One region of the Lysinibacillus sp. FSL K6-0102 genome, then DNA from elsewhere that is predicted to be linked to it. Evidence: riboswitches for the same ligand, from Rfam matches in the RefSeq annotation. Region 1 holds a riboswitch; each other region holds the start of a gene.
What was found. Region 1 has a riboswitch for cobalamin ahead of NYE73_RS12075 (hypothetical protein). Riboswitches for the same ligand answer to the same signal wherever they lie in the genome.

Region 1 (6,008 bases):
CTTCAACAGAAAAAACAAGTGGATTGATGCAGCAATTATCCCTTAAAATGTCAGATATTAAATCAATGACAGATATGATTACTACCATTACAGATCAAACAAATCTACTAGCATTAAATGCGGCCATAGAAGCAGCACGCGCTGGTGAGCATGGTAAAGGCTTCGCCGTTGTAGCTGAAGAAGTGCGTCAATTAGCAGAACAATCAAAGCACTCTGCTACGCAAATTGTGGATTTAGTTGTAGGAATAGAAAGTGATACAAAACAAGTAGCCTCATCAGTAGAAGATGATTTGAAAAATGTTCAACAAGGAGTGTATGTCATTGACGAAGCGACAAAATCATTTGGCACAATTTCACAGCATGTTAGTCAGATGACAAGTCAGCTGGAGGATATTTCGACGACAGCTGAGCAGCTTTCAAGTAGCGCCAATGAAGTGGCATCCACTGTGACAACCATCGCAGCTGGCATGGGCAAGCTATCGAATTATACAGAAGCTGTTTTACATTCAATGGATGAGCAAACAGCCTCAATGCAAGCAGTTAATCATGTCACACAGGATTTAAGTGTCCAAGCGGATAACTTACAAAAGTTAACTAACCAGTTTCAGGTTTAGGCAATGAAAAGGTATGTTGCTAGGTTTTTAAGCCCTAAATAAGCCTTTTCATCAATACTACGAAAAGCCGCACAATGGCACTAATTGACCATAAAAACACTTTCCTAGAATACATGGAAAGTGTTTTTATGGTCGAACCAGCGCAATTAGTTTCCCAGTGAACTCCTCAGATAGTGTGTAGATCGTATGCGTATCCTAGACATGCATCAAACTACTGTTTTGACCTTTATCACCTAACCAAAGATGCTAGCCATATTTGTTTCCTGCCTTGTCCACTATTTGTACATTATGTTCTGGTGAAGCCATATTGACGGTACCCTCGTTTTTGACAGCTGTTGCAATGGCTTGTTGGAATAGTGTAAGTAATTCTTCATCCTGATATTTTTTACTAAAATCACGGTTTATCTTGCCAAATTCAGCACGATTAGAAATGCTGACCTTAGCTAAATCATCATCTGGTTTTTCATTACATCCTAGTAAAACAACGGCTAGTAGAGACACTAAAGCAACTATCATTATTCGCAACCACTCACCCCCTCAATAGGCAAAATAATACCACCATTTCCTGTCGTAGCCCTCACTTCTTTGTAATACATTAAATAAACGAGAGCGAAAGGGGACAGATAGTGGGCTTATTTGATGGATTGATCGGCAATGCAAGTGAGGTGAATTTAGAAAAACTACAGGAGGAGGTCCATGATTTATTAATTCCAAATGAGACAGTCAAGAACGCCTATAGAATTATTAGAGACACGTTTATTTTTACCAATAAACGATTGATCCTCATCGATAAGCAAGGAGTGACTGGCAAGAAAACGGAGTATCATTCTATTCCCTATAAAAATATCGTGCATTTTTCAGTAGAAACAGCTGGAACATTTGATTTAGATGCAGAGCTCAAAATATGGGTGTCTGGCAGTTCATTACCGATTCAAAAAAACTTCAATAAGGCGACAAATATTTATAAGGTGCAAAGCGTCTTAGCACAGTATGTGTTGGGGACGTAATGAAGGTGCTAATAGTACATGTGCACAACCAAAAGCCCGCAAATATGCGAGGCTTTTTTGTCGTGCCAGAAGAGGACGGCGTAAGGGATTTTAAGTCGGCTTCATGATTACGGTAAGCTCGAAAATACTGTCAAGTGTAAATAAGAGCGCCTTGGCGAAGTCTTATTCAAATACAATCATTTCTCCGACTTCTTTAAACCCGAAGCGTTTATAAATATTTTTTCCATCCTCTGATGCCTGTAAGACTACGGGCTTTTGCTTATCGATTGTTTGACTGAGTAGGAATTGAAACATCTCACTGCCATAACCCTTGCCCCTATACGCATCTTTTGTCATCACATCATAAATCCCATAGCTATGTTTACTGTCGATTAATAATCCCGTAGCGATAGGTACTTCCTTTATACAACCAATAAACATGCGAGCATTTGATGCTAGTTTTTCCTGTGAGAATTGATGAAAGTAAATTTCTAATGCATCTCTTTCTGCTGTTTCTCCAAATAAACTTAGAAAAACTTCCTTATATTGTAGAAGCTCTTCCTTGTTACTTACTTCTGTGATGGTAAGATAATTGGAAATTCGTGGACCTGTGTGAAGTGTATGGTCAAGCTTCATCATCATATTTCGTTCAGCTTCCTGTAAATTGCAGTCTTTTATCAGTTGTAGCCAATCATCGCTTAGATAGTTGGCATCCACCCACGTGCTGAAGGGAAGTTTATTCACAATGAAATGATTAATCCTTTGTTTAAGATGATTTTCCTTATGAATTATAGGCGATTTCGCTACTAACAAATTAAATGTATCAGTTGGAATATTTGTATTGGCTATGACAAAATGAGCTTCCTCTATAATTTGTCCAGAAACGGCTCGAGTAAATAGTTTCATTTTTTCCTCTAAATTACTCGTTACTAATTGTTGACTTGTTTTCATATTTTTCATCCTTCCCCTATTAGAAGTTCACTATCTTTCATTATAAAGTCAATGAAAGATAAAAAATACGCAGTTCACCTTTTTTATATCCCGCTATAACTTTATTAGTAGTTTGGAAAATATTGTGATATTTGACTTTAGAAAAACACTACTTTACAATTGATTTTAGTAATCTAATAGGAATGTGCATATACTCATTCCTATGACAACTGAATAGCGTGTAGTAATAGGTGTAAATTGCGTGCAATTTGCTTAAAAGTGAAGTCGGTGCGAATCCGACACTGTCCCGCAACTGTAAATGTGAGCGACTTTTCAGTATCCACTGTCTTTGGACGGGAAGGAGAAAAGAAGCGATGATCATGAGTCAGGATACCTGCCTGTTACGAGTACACACCATAAACCTACGAGGAATAGGAGGTGGCATGTTGACAAAACAGAATGCTCTGTTCGTCACAGTACGTCAAACGCCCATAGTAAATGAAAGGGTTCACAATCGAACTCGTTCACACATACTTAGGGTTTGTTTGGCATTGTGTGATGAAAGAAGATAAAATGAAGGATTTCCTCAAAAGTAGGGAGTCCTTTTTGTTTTGAAAATATGTACGCAAAGGGGATGCACGTATGACAAATATTCATGTAACGACAACGTTGGAAACGCCTTATGAAGATCTGAACATTTGTAAGCAACCACGCACAGAAGTTGCCAAGAAAGCGAAAACAAGAATGGTGGTCGAGTCTCTGATCGATCAATTATTAGCAACGAAGCTGATTCGTAATGATCGCTTCTTTGAGCAAATCTTATATAATAAAGAAATTATTTGGATACAAAATGGGGATGTGGACGGTCATCTTTTAGCGAAAGCAGCCATAGCAGATGAACTAAAAACAAAGACGAATAGTTTTATGATGTACATGCCGACCAATCCGATTGTCTATGAGGTCAACGGAGAAGCGTATCACTTAATTACGCGCATTGATTCTACACGCGCAAAGCCCAACCTCGACCGTCTATCATTGGAGCCAAAGCCTGTTTTAAGTGCCGCTCGTGTCAATGACTTATTATGCTCGATTGTCATGCGCTTTTACGAAACATATTTATATGATTTAGCATCTCATCATGACAAACTCATTGCATTTGTGCAGCAGGAATATGCCCAATTTATTGAAGCGGTGCAAGCGTTAAATGATTATCATTTCAACTGGCATCCACGTGGCAACGGTCACGAGCTTTTACTGCAATTAATTGATCATCTACAACTATTAAAAAGTCAACCTGGTAAGGTACTAATTGATTTTACGAACAAGCATGACTATGTAATAGTTGAACCCGCATATTTGTTGGACAATCCAACAAAGAAAGCTGTCGGTGCACTATAAAAACAAGCCCTCCATTTTTTGGAGGGCTTGTAATATCTTATGGCAGGGTAGAGATATATTTATGCCCAAGAAAGAAATACCCGCGGAAATACCCGAAGCGAGCAGGCTCATCCCATCCTACAGGCAATGCATGGCTGCCTGTGCTTCTTGCCATGGAACCGAATATCCTTTGCCCTTAGCACAAAAGATACTAGAGGAACTATACTCAGGGTCGGCATTTTTATCGTAGCCAATCTGTGCAATCACATCCTCTGTATTATGGCACACATCATAGCCATCAAATTGGAGTGTGAGTGCACCTTTCCCATTTGTATAGGCGGCAAAGGTTGTGCTGTAGCTCATTAAAGTGGCAACAGGTGCACGACCTGTTAGGATAACATCCGTTTCGGATAAAATCGGGTCATCGAACGTGCCTGCTGCTTGCTGAATATCAGTCATCATACGACCGATAAAGTCGTTTGAAGCTTTCATTTTAAAGCGATAATAGGGTTCAAGTAGAACATTTTGTGCCTGCTCCAGCCCCTGACGCAGGGCACGGAAACTGGCTTCACGGAAATCTCCCCCCGATGTATGTTCATTGTGCCCGCGACCTGTTAGAAGTGTAAAATGAATATCTGTTACAGGGAAGCCTGTCAGTAGCCCATGATGGTCACGCTCAAACAGATGCTTTTCAACAAGGCGCTGATTGCCTACAGATAAATGATCGGCATGACAGGCATTGGTGAAGGTATTACCTGTTCCACGTGGATTTGGCTCCATTAATAAATGAACTTCTGCATAATGCTTGAGGGGCTCGAAATGACCATAGCCCGTTACGGTCGTCGCAATGGTTTCCATGTATAAAATTTGCGGCTCACCAAAGGAGACAGCTAATGAAAAACGCGTCATTAATACCTCTGTCAGGACCTCCAATTGAATGGCACCCATAATATGCACATGGATTTCCTGAAATTTTTCCTGCCAGACCACACGCAAGGACGGCTCTTCTGCTTCGAGTAAACGGAAAATCTGTAGCACTTCCTTGATATGCTGATCACCCTCATATTGAACCTTTGCCTGTAAGGTTGGGACAAGCTCATAGGGCTGTGATAGCATCGTTGTACCGATTCGATCCCCAATGTTTGCCTGGCTCAGTCCTTTGACAGCGAAAATTTCTCCTGCCTCTACCTGTTGAACGGTCTCAAAGCGACTGCCGTTATAAAGGCGAATTTCGGTCACTTTTTCTGTTACTTCGTCAAATGAAAATTCATCTCGTACATGCAACGAGCCCTTGGTTGCCTTCATAAAGGTTAAACGCTGGTGCCCATCATGACGAATCTTAAAAACCTCGCCCTCAAACGGGGCATCCTTGTCAAAATGGGAAGCCGTTAACAGCGGGAGCTGGTCAAGAAATTCCTGAATGCCCTCATCCTTTAAGGCCGAGCCAGCAAAGCAAGGGAAGGCACCTTCATTTTTAATCATTTCCTTTAATTGAGCAAGACACTGTTCATGCTCCAATGACTCATTTAGAAAGGCATCAAGCAATTTTTCGTCGCGCTCCGCCAGCCATTCCATAATATTATTTGATACATAGTCTGCTCGCAGTGGCTCATCGATGAACAATACATGCTGAGAGCAATCTTTGCGAAGCTGTCTGATGACAGCCTCCATATTGGCACCCTCACGATCCATTTTATTGATAAAGAAGAAGGTAGGGACATGGTATTGACGTAAAAGTTGCCACACTGTTTCTGTATGGCCCTGTATCCCTTCGACAGCGCTAATGATAATAATGGCATAATCCATCACACGAATGGCACGCTCCATCTCAGGGGAGAAATCGACATGCCCTGGCGTATCAATCAATGTGTATGTATCATCGCCAATATTCATGCGCCCTTGCTCGGCAAATATCGTAATGCCCCGTCTGCGCTCTAGCTCATGATGATCAAGAAAGGTATCCTGATGATCAACACGCCCCCGTGCTTGAATACTATTTGTATGAAAAAGCACTTGCTCAGAGAAGGTCGTTTTTCCTGCATCCACGTGCGCAAGTACACCGATCGTTTTGTACATAAGAAATCCTCGTTTCTATAGAATG
Region 2 (6,008 bases), 170 kb from region 1:
TGCTAATGCAATTTGATAAGCGACATCTTTACGGGACAAATCATCTCGCACAAAGGACCAATTTAATATTGTTACTGGCCCTGTCAGCATGCCTTTTACAAATCGCTTCGTTAGGCTTTGGGCATAGGCGGATTCTTTTACGGTAATTGGTGAAGCCCATGCAACATCTCCATAAATGATCGGAGGCTTCACACAGCGTGATCCATATGAAACAACCCACGCTTTCTCTGTAAAGGCAAAGCCAGTCAGCTTTTCACCGAAATATTCGACCATATCTGTACGCTCAAATTCACCATGAACAAGTACATCGATATCTAATTCCTCTTGTATGGAGATCCAGCGCTTTGTTTCGTCTTCTAAAAATGTTTCATAGGCTTCATTCGATAATTGATTCTTTCGCCACGCATTACGATTTCTTTTCACTTCATCTGATTGCGGGAAGCTACCGATTGTAGTTGTTGGAAACAGCGGTAATCCTAAGGCTTGTTGTTGGATCGTTTGTCGCTTCGTAAAATTACTGTGTCGTTCAAAATCTTGCTTTGTCACAGTTTGAACGGCTTGATGAATTAACTTATTTTGGCGGATTGGATGATTTTTTAGAGCCTCAATCGCCTTCATACTTTCTGAAAAATTATGTTGTAAGGAACCATCTTTATCTCGTCTATATTTAGTCAGCCCCGTGATTTCTACGATTTTCTCATCTGCGAAGGCCAGAGACTGCTTTAAAACAGGGTCAAGTTCATTTTCAAGAGAGGTTGTGATTGGAACGTGCTGTAGGTTACTTGATGGTTGAATCCATAGTTCAGCAGCATGACTTAGCTGTTCAATGGCTTGAATTGTCGCATTGACCTCCGCCAGGTTTGAACGCCAAATATCACGGCCATTCACTACCCCTATTCCTAATACTTTATCCTGCGGGAAACCAAATTGACGAAGTGACGCCATATTTCCTTTATAGCCATGAACAAAGTCCAAACCGAATCCTTGAACAGGCAATGTACTTAATGCTTCATAGGCACTTAAAGCTTCGAAATAAGTCTGTAGCATTATTTTAGCCTCAGGAACGGCAGTGGCTAACTGGTCATACATTTCTTTCACCAGCTTTATCTCTGCTGGATCAAGTGTTAAGACGAGGGATGGCTCTTCTAGCTGAATCCAAGTGGCACCTGCATCCACTAATTCTTTTAATACCTGCGTATAGAGTGGTAATAAAGCTAATAAGTACTCAACCTGTGTTAATTTGTTGTAGCCTTTCGTTAACTTATAAAATGTATAGGGACCAATTAGTGTCGGCTTCGCAATGATACCGAAAGTTTCCTTCGCCTCTAAAAAGTCGGCTAACACTTTATTTTCTGTTAGTTGTAAGGCTTGTCCCTCATACTCTGGAACAATGTAGTGATAATTTGTATTAAACCATTTTGTCATTTCACTAGCTACGGCTGTTTTGTCTCCTCTTGCTACACTGAAGTAGGTATGAAAATCGACTTTACCACCTTGCCAGTTAAAGCGCTTTGGAACTAAACCAAACATCAAAGCTGTATCTAACATTCTATCGTAAAACGTAAAGTCGCCAACTGTCACCATATCGATTCCAAGTTGCAGCTGCTTGTTTATTCTTGATAAACGGATTTTCTTTAATTTTTCCTCAAAGTCCTCCTCAGAAAGTTCATTGCGCCAAAATGCTTCTAGTGCTTTTTTCCATTCGCGTTCCTCCCCTATATAGGGATAACCGATCAATGTACTTGTATAGTTCATGTTTTTAAGCTCCTTTTTTAGAAAAAATAAAAAGCCATTCTCCTATTAGGAAAATGGCTGCATGTTAAAATTAATAATGCTAAAACAATACGAAAAAGTATCTACTTTCGCATAAACGTTATCGCACAGTGCCTATTTGGTCACTTTTCACCACCTATTTCCACGTAGGTATTTGGTGTGTACTAGAAATTGGCAGGTCTCCTGGCTTTCCATCAACACGCCTCACAGCCTTCCCAGTTTCCCCAGTGGCATTTGTGATTTGCTCCGAATTACAGTTGCGGGACAGCGTCGGATTTGCACCGACTTCCCTTTTAAGCCAAACTTTCATTTGGCACCAAGTCTTACACAATATTCAATTATGCTCCTACTATAGCACATATTTCAGAATAGTAGAAATTATTTTTCAACTATTATATAAATTATTTCTATAAATATTATAGGAATTATTGTATAGTACTAAGTGAAAATAAGGTTACATTGTATTCTGTAAAAAAATTTGTTACTATAAAAAGACAATTATGAGAGGACTGATGAATGGACAATGAAGAACTAAACTATATTTTTATTTGAATTGAATGATTTCAAACACAAAATATAGGGTTAGTCTATCCATTTTTAACTATCAGTTTGCATTTTATTTGTCATGACAAATGGCAAATCACATTTATTCAGAGAAAGACTAATCCTTCCAATGCACAATTGGAGGGATTTTTTCTTGCTTTCATAGTTGATTTTGTACCTTTCATTTACCCATAAAGGAGAGGAAAAATATGAGCGATTCAAAAACTATTGTAACGCATGTAACACTCCGTATAAGTCGTTAATATCCATCTGCTTATACGGAGAAATCAACCATAGATGGATAGACCGACTTTGTATGAAAAGTAAACTGTTGCAATACAAAGGAGGAATTATCATGTCCATGATACAAGTACAAAACCTAACTTTTTCTTATCCAAGCAGCTTTGACAATATTTTTGAGAATGTCAACTTTCAAATCGATACGGATTGGAAACTTGGATTTATCGGTAGAAACGGACGAGGTAAAACAACATTCTTTCAGTTGTTATTAGGAAATTATGAGTATAGCGGAAAAATCATCTCTTCTGTAGACTTCACTTATTTCCCCTATCCAGTTTCTGATCCAAATAAATATACCCATGAAATATTTGAGGAAATTTGTCCTCAGGCAGAAGATTGGGAATGTCTACGTGAAATAGCTTACCTACATGTAGATGCGGAGGTCATGTATCGTCCTTTTAAAACATTATCCAATGGCGAACAAACAAAGGTGCTGCTTGCTGCGTTGTTTTTGACAGAGGGTCAATTTTTATTAATTGATGAACCAACCAATCACCTAGACACGGATGCACGAAAGACGGTTTCCGATTATCTTCGCAGGAAAAAAGGATTTATTTTAATTTCACATGACAGAAGCTTTTTAGATGGCTGTGTTGACCATATCCTATCGATCAATAGAGCCAATATTGACGTTCAAAGTGGAAATTATTCTTCTTGGAAGTTAAATTTTGATCGTCAGCAGGAACACGAAGAAGTAACCAATCAACGACTGCAAAAAGATATCGACCGATTAAAACAATCCTCAAAGCGTTCGTCAGGTTGGTCTAATCAAGTGGAAGCCTCCAAAAACGGCACAACCAATTCAGGTTCCAAACTGGACAAAGGCTTTGTTGGACATAAAGCAGCCAAGATGATGAAACGAGCGAAGAACCTAGAATCCAGACAACAAAGAGCTATTGAGGAAAAATCAAAACTGCTAAAAAATGTTGAAAAAACCGAGTCATTGAAAGTAGAGCCATTGGCATATCCATCAAAAGAAATGGTTGTTGTCACGGATGTATCGATTCGGTACGATGACCATATCGTGAATAAGCCTATTAGCTTCAAAGTGGCACAAGGGGATCGAGTTGTTTTAGATGGCAAAAATGGAAGCGGAAAAAGTAGTATGTTAAAACTTATTCTAGGTAATCCCATCCAACATACAGGCTCGATAAAGTTAGCTTCAGGTCTAGTCATTTCCTATGTTCAGCAGGATACATCCCATTTAAAGGGATTGCTATCGGAATTTATTGAAGAGCATGGTATTGATGAGACGTTATTTAAATCAATCCTGCGCAAGATGGATTTTGAGCGTATTCAATTTGAGAAGGATATCTCTCATTATTCTGGTGGGCAAAAGAAAAAGCTGCTGATTGCTAAAAGCTTGTGTGAGAAGGCTCATTTATATATTTGGGATGAACCACTCAATTTTATTGATATCTATTCACGCATGCAGATTGAAGAGCTCATAAAAAGCTCTCATCTCACAATGGTGATTGTTGAGCATGATCAGGCATTTCAACAAACTGTAGCAACGAAAACGATAGCTATGTCATAAAGAGAAGAATCCATTTATGGATTCTTCCTTTTTAATGATATTGAAACCAATGGATCCATTTAGAATTTGTCTCTTTCACGATATATAGCTCACCTAGTGATGCACTTTGCGCTGGCAGTAATCTTGGAAACCTTAATCGAACAAACCAGGAGTGATTAGCCACATTTTCTCCACAGAAGTTCACCGCCATTTTATAGTAATTCTCCTCCATGCCAGTTAATATGGGCATGGGCTTTATCACCTCAATTTGCCACTCCTGATAATCAGGGCTTGAGCCATATACTTTTGGAATGATGTCAGCTAATGCTTGACTAAGCTCGTCTTTGTCTTTCACCGTTGTTTTCATCAATACATCTGGATTTGGACATTTTAAGCCTTCAGGTTCTGACCCCGAAGTAGCTGTTGGAAATAACAAAAGCATACATAAAAAGGGCAGTATTATTTTTCCCATTGTTCAATTCCCTTTCTTTAAAAATGCTCGATAATTTGCTGTGATTGGTGCACTCTATAAAGTATCATCCTGCAGAAAGGTCACTATTCCATGAAAAAATTTGCTTATGTTTTAATGTTTATCTTCACTATGTTCATTCTGCCATGTAAGATTTATGCGCAAAGTGAACAAGCTGATGAGCAACTAATCAGGGACACATTCATTACAATCCTTAATCCATTTATTGAAAAGGAAATTGATCATTACTATGGCTATCCTAAGCAGTATGGCTTGTATGATGTGAAAATTTTAAAAATTGTCAAAGAAAGTCAGTTTAGCTTTAAAGTTAGCGTGGAAGTTACGACCTTTGAGCATGCGCATTCCCCACCCTACAGTAAGGAAATCATTACGTTTGAAGTCAGTCCAACTGGTGTCATCACACTTCGCTATATACATGAGGCAGATGATGTAGAAAAGGCAATAAACGCATTCTATAGGGCAACACTGTTAGATATACAGTAGAGTTTTAAGCTGGACTTAGCATCTTATACTTCCTACCGATACGATCAATTGCAATATCAAGCTGAAATTAATAATGATATGAAATCCCTTGCTATGATTGCAGAGGAAATAGTGACCCATATTTTATTTCCTGAGCGAAAGATTCCCTACAAAAATGTCATAGACCCTGTCACTTTTATCAAGGGTAATATAGGTTATATGCTCTTTAAAAGAGCGGATGGTACAAATGTAAGCTATCAGCTGCAAAAGAAAGACGGCACATGGATCGTAACAGATAAAACAAGTAAGCCAGGTAAGAAAATGGAGGATCTGTTACCGTGGTATATATAGAAAAATGAAGCCAACTGATTCCATCAGTTAGGCTTCATTCTTTAAGAGCGTTTGCATCATACTTTTTATAATTCCCATGTGAAAATTTTCATGGTTCATATGAAAGACAACCATATCACCTAATGTTTTCATACCTAAAAAAGGTTCTTTAAGCGGTTCATGTAGATGTCCTGCACAAGCTTGTTCAATCAGAATTGGTTGTTCCTCTAGGAGTATAATAATTTGATCCATTGTTGGCGGTTGCTCAGTCCAGTTATCTGGTTTACTGCCACTAGGAAACATTACATGATAGGATAGAGGCAAATGCCTTTCTTGTGTAACAGCTGGAAAAATGGTATGATCCCAACCAACTAATAGATGACCAGCATTCCAACGAATATTGTTATGATGTCCTGCGGGTATCTGATCAGCAATATTCTCAGGGATCGTACGTAGAAATTCAACAGTCCAATTACGCCACATTTTCATTTGCATAAATAATTGTGCTTCGTTCATATACTAGCTCCCTTTCTACACGTTTTCAGTTATATTCAATACCATGGATTAAATTAATTTATAGTAAATTACGGTTGC
Region 3 (6,008 bases), 1.8 Mb from region 1:
AATCAAACTTTATTTTTTAAAAACATTCCCACTGCGAATATATTCAACATCTGCTACGTTTAAGCGAGCATTTACGACACGTGCAGCTGCAAATAAATAATCCGATAAGCGATTTAAATATTTTTGTACAACCTTTGGTACATCTTCAACTTCTTTCATAAGTGTCACCATTTCACGCTCTGCTCGGCGTGCAACCGTGCGTGCAATGTGTAAAGTTGCCGCTGCTGGTGCACCTCCTGGTAAAATAAAACGTTGTAAAGGTGGCGCTTCGTCTGATAAAGCATCTATACGAGCTTCAAGTACTTCAATCGGTTGCTCTGTTAATTTATAATGACGTTCTTTCATCACATTAGCAAGGTCTCCACCAGCATCGAACAACTCATGCTGAATTGTCTCTAGGTCTGTTATAATATCCTTGAAAAGCGCTTGATCTAATTCACTTACGGCCTTCCCAATAAAGGAATTTAATTCATCAATTGCCCCATATGTTTCCACACGTAAACTATCTTTATCAACCCGTCCTCCAATAAGACTTGTTTTCCCCGTATCGCCTGTTTTCGTGTAAAGCTTCATTTCTCTCATCTCCTAAAACTGGTTTTTATAATTCCTAATCGCCTGAACTGTTGTTTCATAGACACCCTTTGCAATCATTTTACCAACTTCCGTAATTGGGCCACCATACAGCATTTCTTCTCCTTTTTGAGTTGCAGCAATTAACAGACTATCTGTAGCAGTACCTGTTGCAATTGTTCCACTCCGCTCATCACGAATATTTTCTGATTGCAACGCCTTTGTTTTTGCCTCAGTTGCTGTCATCAATGCCTGAAAAAATGCCTCTTCCGATAAACAACCATTAACGATAACCCATGTATTAATAGTACCAATATATGGATCATCTTGTCTTTCATGTACTCGAGATACATCAACTGCATTGCCTACGCCAGCTGTTACAGCTACGATTATACTGCCAAAAGGTGCTGAAAATTCATTGATGGCCACTAGAGCTGTTGGTACTGCTGTTAGCATAACAACAGTATTTGTAGATGAAAAATTTTCCCTTTTCAAAAATTCTTTAACTTCTCGTTTCACATCGCTAATGACATAATCACCAGGAACTGAGCGATTTAATAAGCAATTATGCCAGCCAATACCTGGGTTATGAACTGCAGAAGATACGGTCTTCAGAGGAAGCTCTGATTGAAGTTGGATATATTGTTCAGTTATCGTAAAGTGCTCTTTTTTGATGACAGCTCGCTGCTGATAGTCTGTAGCTGCGGGCATCATTGTAATTTGAGGTTTTGGTATTTCAGGGTGAGCATATGTAGTCACCCGTGCTTGATAAACTTCTTCAATTTGGGAGGCAATTAATACTTCATGTGGTGCACCAAGTGCTCTCATTTGTCCGCTTTCCATCAGCAATAATTCATCACAATAAAGAGAAGCTAAATTCATATCATGTAGTACCATAACAACTGTTAAACCGCACTCCATGGCTTCCTTCCGCACCATATCTAAAATTTGACGTTGGTGGGCAATATCTAAATGATTAGTTGGTTCATCGAGTAATAGTATTTCTGCAGTTTGAGCTAAGGCTTGTGCTACAAATACTCTTTGTTGTTCACCACCAGATAAAAATTCCATTGGTGTATCCTCATATCGCTTTACACCTGTTTGTAGCATAGCATGTTGCACAGCCTGTTCATCCTGTTCGGACCAACTCGAGAAAAAGCCTGTTTGGTGTGGGTAGCGCCCCAGTGAAACTGCCTCTCTCACACTGTTTGAGAAAGCATTTGCATGAAGCTGTGGTAATACAGCCATTTTTTTCGCCAAAGCACGAGCATTATAAGAAAGAATATTTTGTCCATCAATCAAAATGGTTCCAGCAGTAGCTGGTAAAATACCACTCACTACTTTTAATAATGTGGATTTCCCGCTACCATTCGGCCCTAGAATGCCAAGAATTTTTCCTTTTTCAACAGTAAAACTAATGTCCCTGACGATTGGTACATCTTCATAGCCACCTGATAGATGTTCAACAACAATCATGCCCGTACCCCCTTGCTTCTTCGCTGCTTATAAAAAATATAGGAGAAAACAGGTGCTCCAATAAATGCCGTAATAACACCAATTGGTAGCTCTCTTGGCACAATGATTGTTCGTGCTACTAAGTCGCAAATAATGAGTAATGTTGCACCATTGAAAAAAGATAATGGTAATAAGTGGCGATGATCAGAACCCCAAATCATCCTTGTCATATGCGGCACCACTAATCCTACAAAGCCAATTGTGCCAGAAACCGCTACAGCCGCTCCAGTTAACATGGAGCCACCTGCTAATATCAAATATTTACTGCGCTTTACATTAACACCTAAATGTTTTGCTCGCTCTTCACCATACAACAAGACATTTAATTCTCGTCTTTGTGTCCATAGCATAATTGAACCAACAATCACAAAAGGAATGATCATTTGGACATATGGCCAACCACGCATCGAAACAGAACCAAGTAGCCAGCCTATTACCTGACGTAATTCTTCACCAGATAAGGCAATCATTAATGAAATGAGGGAACCTAAAAATGAACTAAAAATAACGCCTGTTAATATCAACGTTTCCATTTTTAATGAGCGGTCTACGAGTCTAGCAAAGCTCATAACAACTACCATCGTAATGATAGCACCAATCATACTGAAGATTGGCAGCGCATACAAACCGACAACAGGTATAGAAATACTAAAAAAGATCGTTAAAACAGCACCAACAGAAGCTCCTGACGAAACCCCTAGTGTATATGGATCTGCTAATGGATTTTTTAATAAACCTTGGAAAGCTGCTCCAGCAATAGCTAGAGATGCGCCTACTAGTCCCGCTAATAACACGCGAGGCAAACGAATTTTCCAAAAGATATTGGCGGCTGTTTCATCAACCGCCTTATTCCACAATACTTCTAATGGAATATGAACCGAGCCTATCGCTACGCCACACCAGATGCTAATAAGAAGAAGCGTACATGTTAATGTATAGGCTAGTGCTATTTTTTTCACTTAAATACCTCAGGATAGATTGCTTTTGCTAATTCTTCTAGACCTTCAGCTAAACGTGGCCCTTGACGACTTGTCGTACTTTCATCTACCTGCACAATCGCATTATTTTTTACGGCATTAATCGTATCAAAGCCCGCACGTTTTGGTATTTTCATTAAAATATCTGGTACATAATGATATGTCACCACGATGACATCTGGATTTTTTGCGATAATTTGTTCTGCATCAATTTTATACCAATTATCGCCATCTACAGCTACATTCTCTGCATTGATCATTTCAAGCATCGCGTTCATAAATGTACCATTGCCAGCTGTATAAATATCTGGCTCATCTGATGCTTCAACTAACACTTTTTTGGGTTCAACATCCTTGACTTTAGACAAAACTTCTTCTACTTTTGCCTTCATATTAGCAACAATTTTTTCTGCCTCTGGCAATTTCCCTGTAGCACGTCCAAGTTGCTCAATTGTTGTATATGTTTCATTAAAGTCTTGTGCATTTTTTACAACAAATACTTTCAAACCTGCTGATTCAAGCTGTGCAATAGCCTCTTCTGAAAGAGACATGCTAGATTCGTGTGAAAAAACGATATCTGGTTTTAAGGCAATAATTTTTTCAATATCGTATTCCATACCGCCAACCTTATCCTTCTCAGCTGCCTCTGGCGGATAATCGTCGTTGTCCGTAACACCAACTATTTCATCATTTAAACCTAGTCCAAAAAGGATTTCAGTATTACTCGGAATAAGTGAAACAATTTTCTCAGGAGGTGCTTCAAGTGTAATGTCCTTACCAAGGGCATCTGTTATCGTCATTGGGAATGTTGCTTCATCCACCTGGGCCGTTTCTTGCTGTGTTTGCTGCTCGTTAGATGGTTTGTTATCTTTTGCTTCCTGCCCACAAGCAGCTAGCAAGCCTACTGCTAAAAATGCTGATAATCCTATTTTCCAAAATTTCTTCATGTGAATCCTCCTTCGTTGATCCGTGCGACATTTCGCTTTACTCTACATCAAAATAAAACCCCTCATCTTTGATCGATGAGGGGGCAAAATCGCACCAAAAAACTGATACAAAATCCACCACCCTATCCTCGTAGGTTGTCATGTCGTTATAAAGGCAGGTCTCCTGGCTAGTGCTACTTGCGATTTTTCAAGCCTTCCCGAAATCTTCAGTGGCATCATTTGAAAAAACTCACACTTACAGTGGCGGGACCGCATCGGAATTACACCGATTTCCCTTTTCACTTTACTTAAGTAAAGAACCTTTATAATATTCAGTTGATTTCATTATACATGAAAATGAAAAAAGTCGCCTCCATTCAAGACGACTCCCCGGCCATTATACAATTTCAGAAAAGTATTGGACTGTTTTCATTTGAGCACCCATTTCTCTTAATGACCATGTCTGTTCTAAATAAACGTCTGCTAGTTTTTCATATTTCCCACCAAATTTATGTGCCCACTCAACCGCTATGACACTTTCATAAAGGTGAGCCATTTTTTCCGCCATACCTTTAGCTTCAAAAGTTTTCGTTGCCTCGTCTAAAGCGCTAAAAATTTGCAGTTTCACAGACATATTCGCCAATTGTTCTTTAACGATTTGTACTAGTAAGCTGTCAGCTAATTTGTCTAATCGTTCCTCCATCTCCTGTACAAACAGTTCATGAGCATGAAACTTATCTACTAAACGAATGAGTTCTAAGGCCAAAATATTAGCCGTCCCCTCCCACACCGTTAACACTTGGGCGTCTCTTAATAAGCGGGGCGTTACAAAGTCTTCTATATAGCCATTACCTCCGTGTAATTCAATTGCCTCACTAGCATAATGAACAGCTTGCTCTGCTGTTTCCTTTTTCATAATGGCAATATATAAACGATTCATAATAAGATCTTGCTGAGTTCCCTGTCCACTTGTCACTTTATCGTATAATTGGATAAGGTCAAAAACTGTCGCTACTTCCACGTGCAACTTAGCTGCAAATTTCCCTAAAGTATCCTGAATCATAGGGTACTGTGTTAAGGGCTTGCCAAATGCATGTCGATTGCTTACATAATGTTTTGCCTCTAAGAAGCCGCGACGCATAATACCAATTGAAGCGACTGCATTACAAATTCTAGAGAGATTTAGTGCTTCTAGCATATAATAAATCCCTTTATTTTGCTCCCCTACAACATAGGCAAGTGTACCATCAAATTCTACCTCACCAGAGGGAACTGCCCGAACGCCTAGCTTATCTTTCAGTCGGCGAATACGTAGATGATTTGTTGTTCCATCTTCTTTGCGCCAAGGAACTGCAAACAATGTTAAGCCTTTGGAACCTGCTGGCGCACCTTCTAGACGTGCCAATACCATCGCTACACCACACATGCCCGCATTGGATGCAAAATATTTTTCACCATATAGACGATAAGCAGTGCCATCCTTTCTCGCCTCCACCACATTTGCACCTACGTCAGAGCCCCCTTGACGTTCTGTTAAAAAGGTCGCACCTTCATATAAATCTGTGTCACCTGTTGCACACACATGTGGTAAAAAACGCTGCTTTACCTCTTCATCTGCATAATGATCTAATAGATAGGCAGTTGCCATTGTCAATGTTACCGGACAATAAAAACCGGGCTCTGCATGTGATAGCAAATAACCTTGTGCAAAGCTATAAACATAATTCCCCTTGTGTCCTAGCTGCGGAATATGCTTGTGTACATAGCCTACAATCCCAGTATTATATGTCTCTTCAATCGTTTTTTTATAGCCATCATTAACCCAAACCTCCGATATCTCTTCACCATAGGCATCATATCTTTGAAGGCGAGGCTCACCCTGTCGATCTGTATGCTTTGCCCTCGTATCAATATCACCTGCACATAGCTCACCAAAATTTGTTAACTCTCGTTGGGCATAGGATAAAAACTCTTTATCTAACATCATTTCTACTATTTTTTGAAGCGTGTCATCTTCAGT

Region 2: another riboswitch for cobalamin. It lies ahead of metE (5-methyltetrahydropteroyltriglutamate--homocysteine S-methyltransferase); the one in region 1 lies ahead of NYE73_RS12075 (hypothetical protein).
Region 3: another riboswitch for cobalamin. It lies ahead of NYE73_RS02725 (ABC transporter substrate-binding protein); the one in region 1 lies ahead of NYE73_RS12075 (hypothetical protein).

What each region holds. Positions count from the first base shown of each region.
Region 1 is NZ_JBBOPH010000001.1:2,379,676-2,385,683, forward strand. It holds gene NYE73_RS12055 (methyl-accepting chemotaxis protein) at 1-614, shown strand, start outside; gene NYE73_RS12060 (hypothetical protein) at 861-1,139, opposite strand; gene NYE73_RS12065 (PH domain-containing protein) at 1,241-1,621, shown strand; gene NYE73_RS12070 (GNAT family N-acetyltransferase) at 1,784-2,551, opposite strand; cobalamin riboswitch at 2,763-2,946, shown strand; gene NYE73_RS12075 (hypothetical protein) at 3,173-3,928, shown strand; gene NYE73_RS12080 (elongation factor G) at 4,046-5,983, opposite strand.
Region 2 is NZ_JBBOPH010000001.1:2,546,493-2,552,500, reverse strand. It holds gene metE (5-methyltetrahydropteroyltriglutamate--homocysteine S-methyltransferase) at 1-1,755, opposite strand, end outside; cobalamin riboswitch at 1,930-2,109, opposite strand; gene NYE73_RS12875 (Lsa family ABC-F type ribosomal protection protein) at 2,672-4,153, shown strand; gene NYE73_RS12870 (hypothetical protein) at 4,185-4,604, opposite strand; gene NYE73_RS12865 (DUF3888 domain-containing protein) at 4,695-5,105, shown strand; gene NYE73_RS12860 (hypothetical protein) at 5,154-5,435, shown strand; gene NYE73_RS12855 (DinB family protein) at 5,463-5,930, opposite strand; gene NYE73_RS12850 (GNAT family N-acetyltransferase) at 5,979-6,008, opposite strand, start outside.
Region 3 is NZ_JBBOPH010000001.1:570,713-576,720, reverse strand. It holds gene NYE73_RS02740 (cob(I)yrinic acid a,c-diamide adenosyltransferase) at 10-573, opposite strand; gene NYE73_RS02735 (adenosylcobinamide amidohydrolase) at 586-2,046, opposite strand; gene NYE73_RS02730 (FecCD family ABC transporter permease) at 2,043-3,044, opposite strand; gene NYE73_RS02725 (ABC transporter substrate-binding protein) at 3,041-4,009, opposite strand; cobalamin riboswitch at 4,146-4,328, opposite strand; gene NYE73_RS02720 (acyl-CoA dehydrogenase family protein) at 4,386-6,008, opposite strand, start outside.